DNA from 4 places in the Staphylococcus felis genome. Region 1 is predicted to be linked to each of the others. Evidence: predicted binding sites of a transcription regulator. Region 1 holds the regulator's gene; each other region holds the start of a gene.
The links. The regulator Rex, encoded in region 1, represses fermentation and respiration genes when NADH is low (regulators of the CRP and FNR family bind a similar motif). The targets are predictions, from matches to a motif close to TTGTGAAATATTTCACAA.
Positions count from the first base shown of each region.

Region 2: C7J90_RS10340 (L-lactate dehydrogenase) is a predicted target of Rex. The motif match lies at 2,233-2,250, and genes of this name have one in related genera.
Region 3: adhE (bifunctional acetaldehyde-CoA/alcohol dehydrogenase) is a predicted target of Rex. The motif match lies at 1,109-1,126, and genes of this name have one in related genera.
Region 4: C7J90_RS05090 (nitrate/nitrite transporter) is a predicted target of Rex. The motif match lies at 1,420-1,437, and genes of this name have one in related genera.

Region 1 is NZ_CP027770.1:2,455,884-2,459,358, forward strand. Features, by position in the region: gene C7J90_RS11745 (YeeE/YedE family protein) at 1-666, opposite strand, end outside; gene C7J90_RS11750 (redox-sensing transcriptional repressor Rex) at 1,332-1,976, opposite strand; gene C7J90_RS11755 (ABC-F family ATP-binding cassette domain-containing protein) at 2,129-3,475, shown strand, end outside.
Region 2 is NZ_CP027770.1:2,213,271-2,216,745, reverse strand. Features, by position in the region: gene C7J90_RS10350 (hypothetical protein) at 353-685, shown strand; gene C7J90_RS10345 (alpha/beta hydrolase) at 895-1,713, shown strand; gene C7J90_RS10340 (L-lactate dehydrogenase) at 2,292-3,242, shown strand; gene C7J90_RS10335 (transcriptional regulator, SarA/Rot family) at 3,354-3,475, shown strand, end outside.
Region 3 is NZ_CP027770.1:715,120-718,594, forward strand. Features, by position in the region: gene adhE (bifunctional acetaldehyde-CoA/alcohol dehydrogenase) at 1-1,089, opposite strand, end outside; gene C7J90_RS03460 (GntR family transcriptional regulator) at 1,373-2,101, shown strand; gene deoD (purine-nucleoside phosphorylase) at 2,580-3,287, shown strand; gene C7J90_RS03470 (MFS transporter) at 3,300-3,475, shown strand, end outside.
Region 4 is NZ_CP027770.1:1,116,281-1,119,755, forward strand. Features, by position in the region: gene C7J90_RS05080 (sensor histidine kinase) at 1-625, shown strand, start outside; gene nreC (nitrate respiration regulation response regulator NreC) at 636-1,286, shown strand; gene C7J90_RS05090 (nitrate/nitrite transporter) at 1,520-2,689, shown strand; gene C7J90_RS05095 (M20/M25/M40 family metallo-hydrolase) at 2,987-3,475, opposite strand, start outside.

The sequences.
Region 1 (3,475 bases):
AGATTCGCTCATTGGCCATGCGATTAATGCAATGAGACCAATCGCAATCGCAGCAACGAATGGATGTATACGCTTTTCAAATAAAAGGTGACGTATCCCTGTATAACGCGACTTTAATTTTGGAATCGCAATGTTTGATTTTGGCTTACGAAGCGTTTTAACGACGACAAATAATGTAATGCTAATAAGTACAATCAACCATATCCAACCGGGGATTCCAGTTGAAGATGCCATATCAGCGTTGGTAACAGTCGTACTATTGATTTGATCTTTTAGTGGCAATAAAATGCCATATTTGGAAACCGCGGCCAAAAAACCATACATCGCTAATGCTATCCAACTGCCAATTAGCCCTTCACCAGCTCTGTAGTATGTACCAGTAGCGCATCCACCAGCTAGTATTATACCGACACCAAATATAAAAGAACCGATTATCGTACCAATAATGGGAAATGTTCCATTATCAATATGAATAACGCCTGCAGTGTTAAGCCCGTATATGCCAATAGCTTGTATCGTAATCGCAATTAAAAGTGCGTAAAATATTTTATTATTTTTTTGCACGTACATATCTCTAAATCCGCCTGTCAAACAAAAACGAGTACGTTGCATTACAAAACCTAATAACACCCCTACAATTAGTCCACTTATGATTGTCCAAATCAAATAAACCCCTCCTATATCCGATTAACATTATATGAATTATAGAATAAATTATCCCTTTTGACAAGGCCATTTTAAAAATGGATGCTACTATTTACTTTTTAATTCAAACATAAAAGATTCGTTTATTATATGGGGCGTTCTTCAATTCTATTTTTGAGCATCTTTAAAATAGTGGCAAAAAATTATAAGAGGATAAAATTTTTAGAAGCTATTTATGATAGAAGGATAATAATAAACTTAATAGATTAAAAACTTTGTATAGAGTGGTTTACAGAAAAGCATTCATACTCGTTTTGATCGGAAAGAATGACTACAGTTAAGCACTGATATATTTAACTTAAGGAATATTAGCCTCATTTATGAGTACATACAATATAATTGAGCCATACTCCAATAATAAAACTCCCTTCCCAATATTTAAATGTTCCTCAGAAATCGGGTCATCTTTTTCCAATTGATGGCTCGATTTTTTGCATAAAAATAACGAGACTTATCCGGGGCTAAAGTGTCATAAACTTATATCATTTGTCATTAACGATTAAGTTTATTCACGACATTAGTGTATGCGTTATGACAATTTTTATTCTGACTAAAGGCCCCTATATCTCGCGTTCTTTTAATATACTTTTTTATTGAGCAGATAATTATAACCTAGTATCGCCCGTTTACTGTTGCTTTCCATAATTTTTCATAAAGAATAATAATGATTGTAATTCAACACCTAGATCAATTTGGTGAACCTGAACATGATTAGGTGTCACTACGCGTTTAGGTGTGAAATTAAGAATTCCTTTAATACCTGATTTTACTAAATGATCAGTAACTTCTTGAGCTACGGCAGCTGGTGTTGTAAGTATCATTACCTCAATACAGTGTTTTTGAATAACTTCTTCAATTTCTTCCATAGATTTAACTTTGACATTACCGATTTGACTCCCTATAATATTGGGATCAATATCAAACGCCTCAGTAATAGTCATATCATCATGAATTGAGAAGTTATAACTAATTAAAGCCTTACCTAAATGACCTACTCCAATGACACCGATTTTAATAATATCTGCATCGCTCAATTCAGATTTAAAAAATTCTAATAAACTATCTATATTATAGCCATACCCCTTTTTTCCTAACTCACCAAAATACGAAAAATCACGTCGAATTGTTGCAGAATCAATATTTAACCCTTCACTAATCGCTTTAGAGTTGACTCTATCTTCACCTTTAGCTTTTAAAGTGTTAACAAAACGATAATATAGCGGTAGACGTTTTAATGTCGCTCTCGGAATTTTGTTTACCTCTTTCGCCATTTGCAAACCTCCAAATCATTTTCAGATATTTGTGATAAACTTCACAGTATATACACTTACAATTATACCCGAATATAACTAGTAATAAAACAGTAACTATTTTATAGATGAATCATTTATTGTAAAATATAATATTGAGAGGAGTATGCCTAATGATATTAATGCAATTGAATCAAATCTCAAAATCCTTTGATGGCGAAACGATTTTTGAGAATGTTCATTTTGAAATTAAAACTGGAGAGCGTATCGGCATAGTAGGTCGTAACGGTGCGGGAAAATCAACACTAATGAAGCTGATTGCCGGTGTTGAAGGATACGACGAAGGACATATTTCAAAAATTAAAAATTTACGCCTCGGTTATTTGACACAACAAATGACTTTAGACACGCAAAATACCGTGTATGAAGAAATGTCAAAACCATTCGTGTATCATCAATCTTTAGCAGATAAGATGCAAGTCGAAGTTGATTGGTTAAGTCAACACGTTGATCAGCACGATACAACTGCGTATCGAGAACACCTCCAACGTTATGAAAATATCTCAAATGAATTTGAGAAGTTGGGCGGTTATCAAGTGGATAGTAAGATTAAAACTGTTTTAAATGGGCTTAACTTCTCTGAAAAAGACTACCAACGACCGGTGAATGACTTTAGCGGTGGACAAAAAACCCGATTGTCACTTGCTCAAATGTTATTAAGTGAACCTGATTTATTATTACTAGATGAGCCGACCAACCATTTAGATATGGAAACGACACAATGGCTTGAAGATTATTTGAAATTTTTCAAAGGGGCCATTGTCATTATCTCACATGATCGTTATTTTCTAGATAAAATAGTAACACAGATTTACGATGTCTCTCTTGGTGAAGTGAAGCATTATGTCGGTAACTACGAAAAGTTCATTCAACAACGTGATCAATACTTTCAAAAGCGCCTTGCAGAGTATGAACGTCAACAAGCTGAGATTAAGCGACTAGAAAATTTTGTCGACAAAAATATTACAAGAGCTTCTACAAGTGGAATGGCTAAAAGTAGACGCAAAATGTTAGAAAAAATGGAACGTATCGAAAAGCCTATGCTTGATGCAAGAAGTGCCGATATAAAGTTTGACTTTCAACGTAATACGGGAAATGATGTTTTCCATATCCGTCAGCTTGAGATTGGCTACGATTCCCCTATTACATCACCTATCAATTTAGAAGTCACTAAAGGGGATCACATCGCTGTAATTGGGCCCAATGGTATTGGTAAATCTACGTTTATTAAAACTTTAGCTCAACGCTTACCAATACTATCGGGCGAAATCATACCTGGCGCTAATTTGAAGATCGGCTATTATGATCAAAAGCAAGCTGAATTTTCTTCTAACAAAACGATTTTAGATTATGTCTGGGATCAATATAAACATATGCCTGAAAAAGATGTTCGAGCTGTGCTAGGTCGATTTTTGTTCACTCAAGACGATACAAAAAAAATTATTCACGACTTGTCTGGT
Region 2 (3,475 bases), 240 kb from region 1:
TGATTCAATCTTTTTAGCCAATTGATAACCATTCATTATAATAATTAACTTTTAAAGAAAAATGGGTTCAAAAACAACTGAGGAATAGAAATGTATAAATAACAATAAACATGAGCAAAACAAGCTTTTAACGATTATTTTCATCTCAATTTCCTTTCCTATGTATTTACTTAAAACGTACCACAGCAGGTTTAAACCATTTTAAACCTTGTGTAAATACATCGTAAAAGTTGATGGAAAAAAGAATGTTAATTGAGTGTAAATTCAAATGGATAATCTTAACGATAACTTTAAATTTACGAAGCCTATTTCATGTTAACATGAAATTATTAATGCATAAGGGAGTAATGTTATGTTTAGAGATATGGCTTTTTATATTTTTGGGACGCAACTCGATACGTTTATTCAATATTTTGTATTTGAGTTAATTTTGATGGTCTTAATTGGAACAATTGTTGGCATTCTAACAAAAAAATTATGGATTGTTTTAGTTGTAGTTATAGGCTTAAATGTAATTGATATTGCGATTCTAGCCAATTTTAATGCGAGTCAAGGGAATGGTACTTTAATAGGTCAATTTTTCTTAATGTTACTTGCTAAATTATTTCCTACTTTTTATGAAGTACTATTAACTGTGTTACTCTTAAATGTACCATTAGTGAGAAAAACGTTTAAATTAAGTTAATGATTTGTCACAATGACTTTGAGGTTATTACAAATCTAAATTGATATGAGATTGAGATGTGAAGTGATTCTATCAGGGGATGGCTTTGGATCCAATCTCTTTTTTGATACCACTAGCCATATTAATTATCCAATTTGATATCGCTAGTCATAGATTACAATTAAACGTTATAATAGAACATATTATGTTGTAAGGAAGGAAAATACAATATGTGGAAATGGGAAACAGAAGTTGAGGCAAAAGGTGTCGTTGTCATTGTCCATAATATGTTAGAACATACTGGGCGATATGCGTATGTCATAACGCAACTAAGACGAAATGGTTTTCACGTCATTATGGGTGATTTACCAGGGCAAGGGCAAACGTCTCGAATGAACAAAGGTCAAATCGACTCATTTGATATATATCATGAACGTGTTTTAGAGTGGTTAGCTATAGCTGAAGAGTATCACTTACCAACTTTTATGATTGGTGTAGGTTTAGGTGGCTTAATTACGATTAATTTATTAGAAAAAGTAGACTTAAACCTTGAGGGAATTGTGCTGTTGTCACCATTACTAGCATTTCAAAACAATAGGCAAACTCGACAAAAAACACTTTTTTCAAATGTAGGTGATATATCAAAAAGTGCTAAATTTGAATTAGGTATCACTTATGAACATTTAACGCGTCATCCTGAAGTGCTTGAAGATACATATAGTGATGCTTTAATGCTAAAAAAGGTGAGCTATCATTGGTATAAAGAGGTAGTTCAAACAATGAAGGAGACAAATGATTATTTAAATCAATTAAAGAATGTTCCGACTTGTATAATGTTTGGTGATCAAGACAAAATAAGTGATACAAATGCGACGATGGAATTGATAAAATATAAAATGTTTGACGAGTTATATTTTAAAGTTTGGAAAGGTTTGAATCATGAAATTCATAATGAACCAGAAAGAGATGCAGTAATGCAATATATCCTTACTTTCTTGAATAATCGAGTCTATACTTCAGGGTTTATATACGAGCAGGAAACTTTTTAATTATAATCATTTTGGATGTCAGGAAGAGAACTTTTTACTCAATTCACTTCTTGACATTTTTAATAATAGGATGCCAATCATTTTAAATAAGTTTTGAAAAAAGAAGGTTCTATAGTAAACCGGACTGCTGTATAAATAATTTTATTTATTTGATTGTTCCATAAAGCCTCGCTTTTCTAGGCGCTTCACCTCAACTCATTTTAAGATTGAACTTACCCAATCTTAAAATGGATTTTCGGTTACGGCAAGATGCCTCAGAAGTCTCGGCTTAGGAAACAATCAAATGTGCTATATTTATTCACACCCCTAAGTTATAAAATATGTTTTACCAACTCAATTTTACTGATTTATGTTGTATTAAAAGAGGCATTAATGTTCAAGACTTTATGATCACGCAACGAAAAAGGAGTTAAGCAATCTATTATTGCATAACGCCTTAATTTAATGCGACCAGTCCAATTTAACTGAGAGCCAAAAAAATCATACTTGCATTTCTAATAAAAACATGGTAAATTATATATGTGAAAAAAATCACAATTAGTGATTAATACTGAAGGAATAGATTGGAGAGAGTCATGATGTCTAAAAAAGGTAATAAAGTTGTATTAGTAGGTAACGGTGCGGTTGGAGCAAGTTATGCATTTACAATGGTTAGTCAAGGTGTTGCTGACGAACTATTTATTATAGATATCAATGAAGATAAAGTATTAGGTGATGTACTTGATTTAAATCACGGTGCACCATACGCAATGTCGCCTGTAAAAGTAAAAGCCGGGAAATATGAAGACTGTAGTGACGCAGATTTAGTAGTCATTTGTGCAGGCGCGCCACAAAAAGTAGGAGAAACACGATTAGATTTAGTTGAAAAAAATGCCAAGATATATAAAAACATTATTACTTCTATTATGGATAGTGGTTTTGATGGTATATTCTTAATTGCTGCAAATCCAGTGGATATCTTAACATATGTCACATTAAAATATTCTGGACTTCCAAAACATAAAGTAATTGGTTCAGGTACAATTTTAGATACTGCGAGATTCAGACATTTATTAAGTGAAGCATTTGAAGTGGCTCCGGCTAGCGTGCACGCTAACATTATTGGTGAACATGGTGATTCAGAGGTGCCTGTATGGTCTTCGGCTACAATTGCAGGTGTTCCTTTATACGAAGAGCTCAAAAATAATCCAGAAAAGGCTCATTTAATTGATGAAATATATGTGAAAACACGTGATGCTGCTTACGAAATTATTCAAGCCAAAGGAGCGACTTATTATGGTGTTGCAATGGGCTTAATGCATATTTCTAAAGCTATTCTAAAAAATCAAAATGTTGTTTTAACAGTTTCTAGTTACTTAGAAGGTGAATATGGACATACTGGCGTCTATACAGGTGTTCCAACATTAATTAATGGCGAAGGGGCAACACGTATTATTGAGACACCTCTTAATGAAGATGAAAAAGAAAAATTTGAGAAATCAGTTAATGTTTTAAAGCAAATGCAAGATTCTATTGATTATTTATTCTAAATGAATAATGAATATTAAGTTTTTAACGATATGACATTGATGATAAGTGATTAAGTCTTTTAACGTTAGGGTAAAAAGGTTATAAGGACTCTTATGAAAGGAGACTTAATCATGATTAGAGAAAAAGATTTTGAAGTGAGCCAGTTATTGCACTTAGAGGATTTGCAAAAAGAGGTTGAAGATGTCTTTGATTCAATTGAGCAAAAATATAAATTATCTAAAGAAGAGTTCCT
Region 3 (3,475 bases), 740 kb from region 1:
CGCATCTTCTGTTGATTTGGCTTTAACCATCGCTAAGACGGGTGATAATTTTTCGCGAGAGAGCGGGTAATCTTTACCGACACCTTCTAATTCAGCAATTAGCAATTTTGTACCATTTGGGACTTTAATATTGGCCATTTCAGCGATTTCCATTGCAGATCGTCCAACGATATCTGGGCGCACTGCGTATTTATCTTCATTCATAACGGCATTTTCAAGGCGTTCAAGTTCTTTAGCTGAGACGATATAACATTGATGCGCTTTGAATGCTTGTTTGACTTCGCTATATATTGCTTTGTCAACGATAACAGCTTGTTCCGAAGCACAAATCATACCATTATCAAATGTTTTAGATGCGATTACATCATTGACTGCGCGTTTGATATGTGCTGTTTTTTCGATATACGACGGTACGTTACCAGGGCCAACGCCAAGTGCAGGCTTACCTGTCGAATAAGCTGACTTCACCATTCCAGAACCACCTGTTGCAAGAACCAATGCGATATCTTTATGATTCATCAATTGTTTAGTCGCTTCGACTGAAGGGTGTTCAATCCATTGAATCGCATGAGCAGGAGCACCAGCACGAATCGCTGCTTGTAAAACCACTTCAGCAGCTGCTTTTGATGATTGTTGTGCACTTGGGTGAAAAGCGAAAATAATAGGGTTTCCTGTTTTGATAGCAATCAGCGCCTTAAAAATAGTCGTTGATGTTGGGTTTGTTGTAGGTGTGACACCACAAATCACGCCAACAGGTTCAGCGACATAAGTTAATCCTTTTTGAGTATCTTCACCGATGACACCAACTGTTTTGTTGTCTTTAATCGCATTCCAAATATATTCAGATGCATATAGATTTTTGATCGCTTTGTCTTCATAAACACCGCGACCTGTCTCTTCATAGGCATGTTTAGCGAGAGACATGTGATGATCTACCGCTGCCATACTCATTTCATGTACAATACGGTCTATTTCTTCTTGAGATTTTGTTGCGAGGGCTTTCAGGGCAATTTGTCCATTGGTAGCGAGTGTGTTAATCATTTCTAAAACGTTAACTTCTTGAGACTTTTTTTCTAAAACAGATGACATAATGCATACCTCCAACCATTTGTGATTTTTTTCACAATCAGTATAGTATAATTTATGAGGAAGGTAAAGTAATTTTGGTAGCCTTTTGAATCAATTGCGTCTAAATCGTGAACAAAATCATCCGAGGCTTTGATGTCAAAGCATTTTGAAAAAGGAGCGTTTTAGAATTAAGATTCGGATAGGATACTGTTAGCGTTTATTGTATGATAGTAGAAGATAATGTTATGCATCCACTTTTCGGTGTATGAACGATTTTGAATTAAGAATGATGGGAGGTTGTTTTGTGACTCAATCACAGCCCAAATTTTTAAATATTTATAATACATTATATAAAGAAATACAGCTAGGGAAATTTCCGGGAGGGGCCGCATTGCCGACTGAAAAAGTGTTGTGTGAACGCTTTGGTGTGAGTCGCATGACTTTGCGTCAAGCAATTAAGTTACTCGTAGAAGATGGTGTAGTCGAAAGTGTTCGGGGAAAAGGGCATTTCGTGATTTCAAAGTTACATGAACGTCACGCTTCAAGTGTAACGACTTTAGCGCATCCGTTATATCAAATGGCGCGCTTTCCTATGACTCTTCAATCCGTGAATTATCGAGTTGATTTGGAGAGCGACTATACAAATTATTTATTTCCACACCATCCATCTGCTGTGATTGCAATGGAACGCTATTATGCGCGAGATGATAACTCAAACGCCGATGCTTTATGTTTTACATTTATTCCATTAAATGTCATCGATACTTTTGGTATTAAGACTCAAAATGAAACGGAAATGATTACATTTGTAGAAGAAACGGTCTATCAACATGCATATCAATCAGACTTGAAGTATGCTATCACACACAATCCACACTTTAAGCATGATAAGAATGTTTTTGATGGAGGTCAGCAATGTTGGCTTGTAATGGAGTCCCTCTATAGTAATCATGACAGCCCAATTATCATTAATAAATGGTACCTCCCACAAGATAATGCAGAAATTAAAGTAACACGAATTCGTGACAATTAAAATAATTCCATCATTGAAGGAGATGGGACATAAATATCTCAGTAATCGAGGCTGGGCCATAATCCCAAAATATAGCGTAGAGATGATTCATGATTGAATCATCTCTACGCTTTTCCTTTATCAATCATTCGTATTGTTTGGCTCGCATTTCCTAGGGGGATGGGTCGAGCCCCAGTCTCGACGCTCATCCTATTCCCTCAGGCGTCTCGCCAACAATACGTCGTTTATGCATGTCATGATTCACTGTTATACTTTAAAAAATAAGGACTGAGATATTTATGTCCCAGTCCCCTTTTAGCGTTATTTATTTTAAGCGTTATATCCTAGCCTCTTTTTTGACGGTAAAGATGTATCTTTTAGAAGAAAAAGTTCTTAAAGATGTCATAAATCATGGATTGAAAGCGTTATCTTTTTGTTGTAATATATAAGTGGTTAGACAATTAGACAAATAACTATACAACATAGGGAGGTTGTTAAGATGAAAACAACACCACATATTAAACCAATGAATAACGTCGAGATTGCAGAAACGGTATTATTACCGGGTGATCCGTTGCGTGCCAAATTTATAGCGGAGACGTATTTGGAAGATGTACAACAATTTAACACAGTTCGTAATATGTTTGGTTATACTGGGACGTATCGCGGGCAGAAAGTATCAGTGATGGGTTCGGGTATGGGTATCCCTTCTATAGGTATCTATTCATATGAATTAATTCATACATTTGGGTGCAAGAAGCTGATTCGCGTTGGCTCTTGTGGCGCGATGCAAGACGATATCCAACTGTATGATGTGATTATTGCTCAAGGTGCTTCAACAGACTCAAATTATGTTCAGCAATATCGCTTACCAGGTCATTTTGCGCCTATCGCTTCATACCATTTATTAGAAAAAGCAGTAGACAAAGCGCGTGAAAAAGGCGTTTCATATCATGTAGGTAACATTTTATCGAGTGATATTTTCTATAATGCAGATAGCACAGCAACAGAGCGCTGGATGCGTATGGGTATTTTAGGTGTAGAAATGGAATCAGCAGCATTATATATGAATGCGATATATGGTGGGGTTGAAGCATTAGGTGTCTTTACAGTGAGTGACCATTTAATACATGATCAATCAACAAGTCCAGAAGAGAGAGAACGTGCATTTACAGATATGATTGAAATTGCACTTTCACTTGTGTAGGAGTGAGGATGTATGGCGTATGCAAAAGTAAAAAGAGCAGTGCCGATTTTACTATTTTTATTCGTGTTTAGTTTAGTTATTGACAATTCGTTTAAGCTGATTTCAGTTGCGATTGCAGATGATTTAAACATATCTGTGACGACAGTGAGTTGGCAAGCAACATTAGCAGGTCTTGTCATTGGGATTGG
Region 4 (3,475 bases), 1.1 Mb from region 1:
AAAAACGATTGCCGCTCAAGAAAATGAAAGAAAACGTATTTCTAGAGAGTTGCATGATGGTGTGGTGCAAGAGTTGATTAATGTCAATGTAGAGTTACGTTTGTTAAAGTACCAACAAGATATTGATACTTTAATCGAACATTCCAAAAATATAGAAGGTTTGATGGCCAAATTGATTGATGATATTAGAAATCTCTCACTTGAATTGAGGCCGTCTTCACTTGATGATTTGGGACTCAATGCTGCGTTTAAGTCTTATTTTAAACAGCTTGAAAATAACTATGGATTGATTGTCAATTATCACTATGACATGGAAGAGGAACGCTTTGATAATGAAATTGAAACCGTCGTCTATCGCGTCGTTCAAGAAGCGGTATTTAATGCGATGAAATATGCAGCTGTAGATACAGTCGATGTGAATGTACGTAAAGATGATATTCATTTATATGTGGAAGTGTCTGACCAAGGCCAAGGCTTTGATCCAAAAGATTCACCCAAAGGCTCTGGTTTAGGATTGTATGGTATGAATGAGCGTGCTGAATTGGTGAACGGGCACCTAAATATCGAAACACAAAAAGGGAAAGGTACGATTGTCACGTTAGAAGTACCGATTAACCAAAAGTGAGGGAACAAGAATGAAAATCGTAATTGCAGATGATCATGCAGTAGTACGGACTGGATTTTCAATGATCTTAAACTTCCAAGAGGATATGGAAGTGGTAGGTACTGCTGCAGATGGGGGAGAAGCTTACCAAAAAGTAATGGAACACGAGCCGGATGTACTCATTATGGATTTAAGTATGCCACCTGGTGAATCAGGGCTCATTGCTACTAGTAAAATTCTTGATAGTTTTCCTGATACTAAAATCTTAATCTTAACAATGTACGATGATGAAGAATATTTATTTCACGTTTTAAGAAGTGGTGCAAGTGGATATATTTTAAAAAATGCACCTGATGAACAATTGTTATTAGCAATACGTACGGTCTATCAAGGGGAAACATATATTGATCCTAAAATGACTACATCATTGGTCAAAGAATTTGTACAGTCATCTAAAAATGATGATTATTCGAATGATCCATTTAAAATTTTATCTAAGCGAGAACTGGAAATATTACCACTTATTGCTAAAGGATATGGCAATAAAGATATCGCGGAAAAGCTATTTGTGTCAGTTAAGACAGTCGAAGCGCACAAGACGCGAATTATGGACAAATTAGACTTAAAATCTAAACCTGAATTAGTCGAGTTTGCATTAAAGAAAAAATTACTTGATTTTTGAAGTGGGAAACAGTAACAAAATTGAGATTTGCATGGAATCTTAATATTGTTACTTTTTTTATGGGATTTTTAGAGGGGCGTAAACCACTTGGCAAAGATAGGGATACTCCTTCAAGTGTATAGGGGATATCCTTATGTTATCAAATTCACAATAACTGTAAACTAGACTTAAAGTTAATCATGCTTTAGTTAAATGAATGATTTCAGAATTGAAAAAGAAAAGGTGAATGAACGATGAATAAGTCTAGTGGTGGTTTACAATTAGCACTTCAAACATTAAGTTTGGTAGCTGGATTTATGGCGTGGAGTATTATAGCGCCATTAATACCATTTATTTCGCAAGATGTTACAATTTCAAGTGGTCAATTGTCTATTATTTTAGCCATTCCTGTAATCCTTGGATCGGTGTTGCGTGTCCCATTTGGATTTCTAACGAATATCGTTGGTGCGAAGTGGGTATTTTTTGGAAGTTTTATTGTTTTATTAATACCAATCTTTTTATTAAGTCAGGCGACATCACCAGGGTCATTAATGTTCGCAGGATTTTTCTTAGGTGTTGGGGGCGCGATTTTTTCAGTTGGTGTAACTTCAATACCGAAATATTTCTCAAAAGATAAAGTAGGACTTGCGAATGGTATTTATGGTATGGGGAACTTAGGAACGGCTGTCTCTGCCTTTTTAGCACCTTCTATTGCAGGCATGATTGGATGGCAAAATACAGTACGTAGTTATCTTATTGTAATGGTCGTTTTTGCTGTTGTCATGTTTATTTTAGGTGATAAAGATGAACCTAAAGTTACAGTGCCTCTTATTGAACAATCAAAAAAATTATTTGCTGATTATAAGCTTTATTATTTAAGCTTCTGGTATTTTATTACCTTTGGATCATTTGTGGCATTTGGCTTGTTTTTACCTAACTTTTTAGTGGAACATTTTGGTGTTGACAAAGTTGATGCAGGTATAAGAACAGGTGTGTTTATCGCATTAGCGACATTTCTACGACCATTAGGTGGCATATTAGGGGATAAATTTAATGCAGTCACAATGTTAAAAATATTTTTTACGCTAATGATTGCAGGTTCTTTAATTTTAGGGCTTTCTAGTCATATGGTGTTGTTTACAATAGGGTGTTTAACTGTTAGTGTTTGTGCGGGTATTGGTAACGGACTTGTCTTTAAGTTAGTGCCGTTTTATTTTACAAAGGAAGCAGGTGTAGCAAATGGTATTGTATCGATGATGGGAGGCTTGGGAGGATTTTTTCCACCTATCGTCATATCAATCGTGACATCAATGACAGGTACAAGCCATTTCGCATTTATCTTATTGTGCCTTTTGGGGCTCATTGCACTATGGACAATGTTTAATTTAGGAAAACGTGAAAACAAAATGAATATAGAAGTTTAACTTTATTGGAAAGTTAAGATGAGAACAGGCTGGGACATAAATATCTCTAAGTTTTCTTATAATGAGATGATTCAATCATTGATACGAAAGTGTATATTTTTAAAAGTATTTTAATGTAAAATGACATGTATATCACGTCGTATTGTTGGCGAGACGCCTGAGGGAATAGGATGAGCGTCGAGACCGGGGCTCGACCCATCCCCCTAGGAAATGCGAGCCAAACAATACAAATTATTTTAGGATTGATGTCCTAGCCTGTTTCAAATGGGAGAGACGACTTGAATTTTTATCTCTTATTTAATTGTCTTTGATAAAGTGGCGTTTGATAATAGTCTCGAGTACGACAGGTAATTCTTCAAAAGCGCTATTTTTATGAATCCGTTCGCTGACTTTATGGGCATCTTTTCCGATTGGACCACAATTGATTAATGGTGCTTGTATACGTTCAATAGCCTCAAACGGAATCGTATAAGTTTGGTCGAAAACGGGTGTATTCATTTCGTAAGCTTTGAACATAGAGCCACTTGGTGAGGGTGATACATAGCTCAAATCACTAATGCCATTAAAATAATGAATGCGCTGTGATGTTCGCTTGAATTTTGTCAGCAATGTATTTGATATTGTTTCACCAATTGATTCAATAAGTGGATGATATGATGCGTTTGTTGCTGGATAATAAGGTGGTGCAAAAAAAGTAATGGTCGTTGGACCTAATTCTCTACATAAATTTATCAATTGATCAACAATTTCGATAGATTGGCGATAAGGTTCTGATTCAACTGCAAC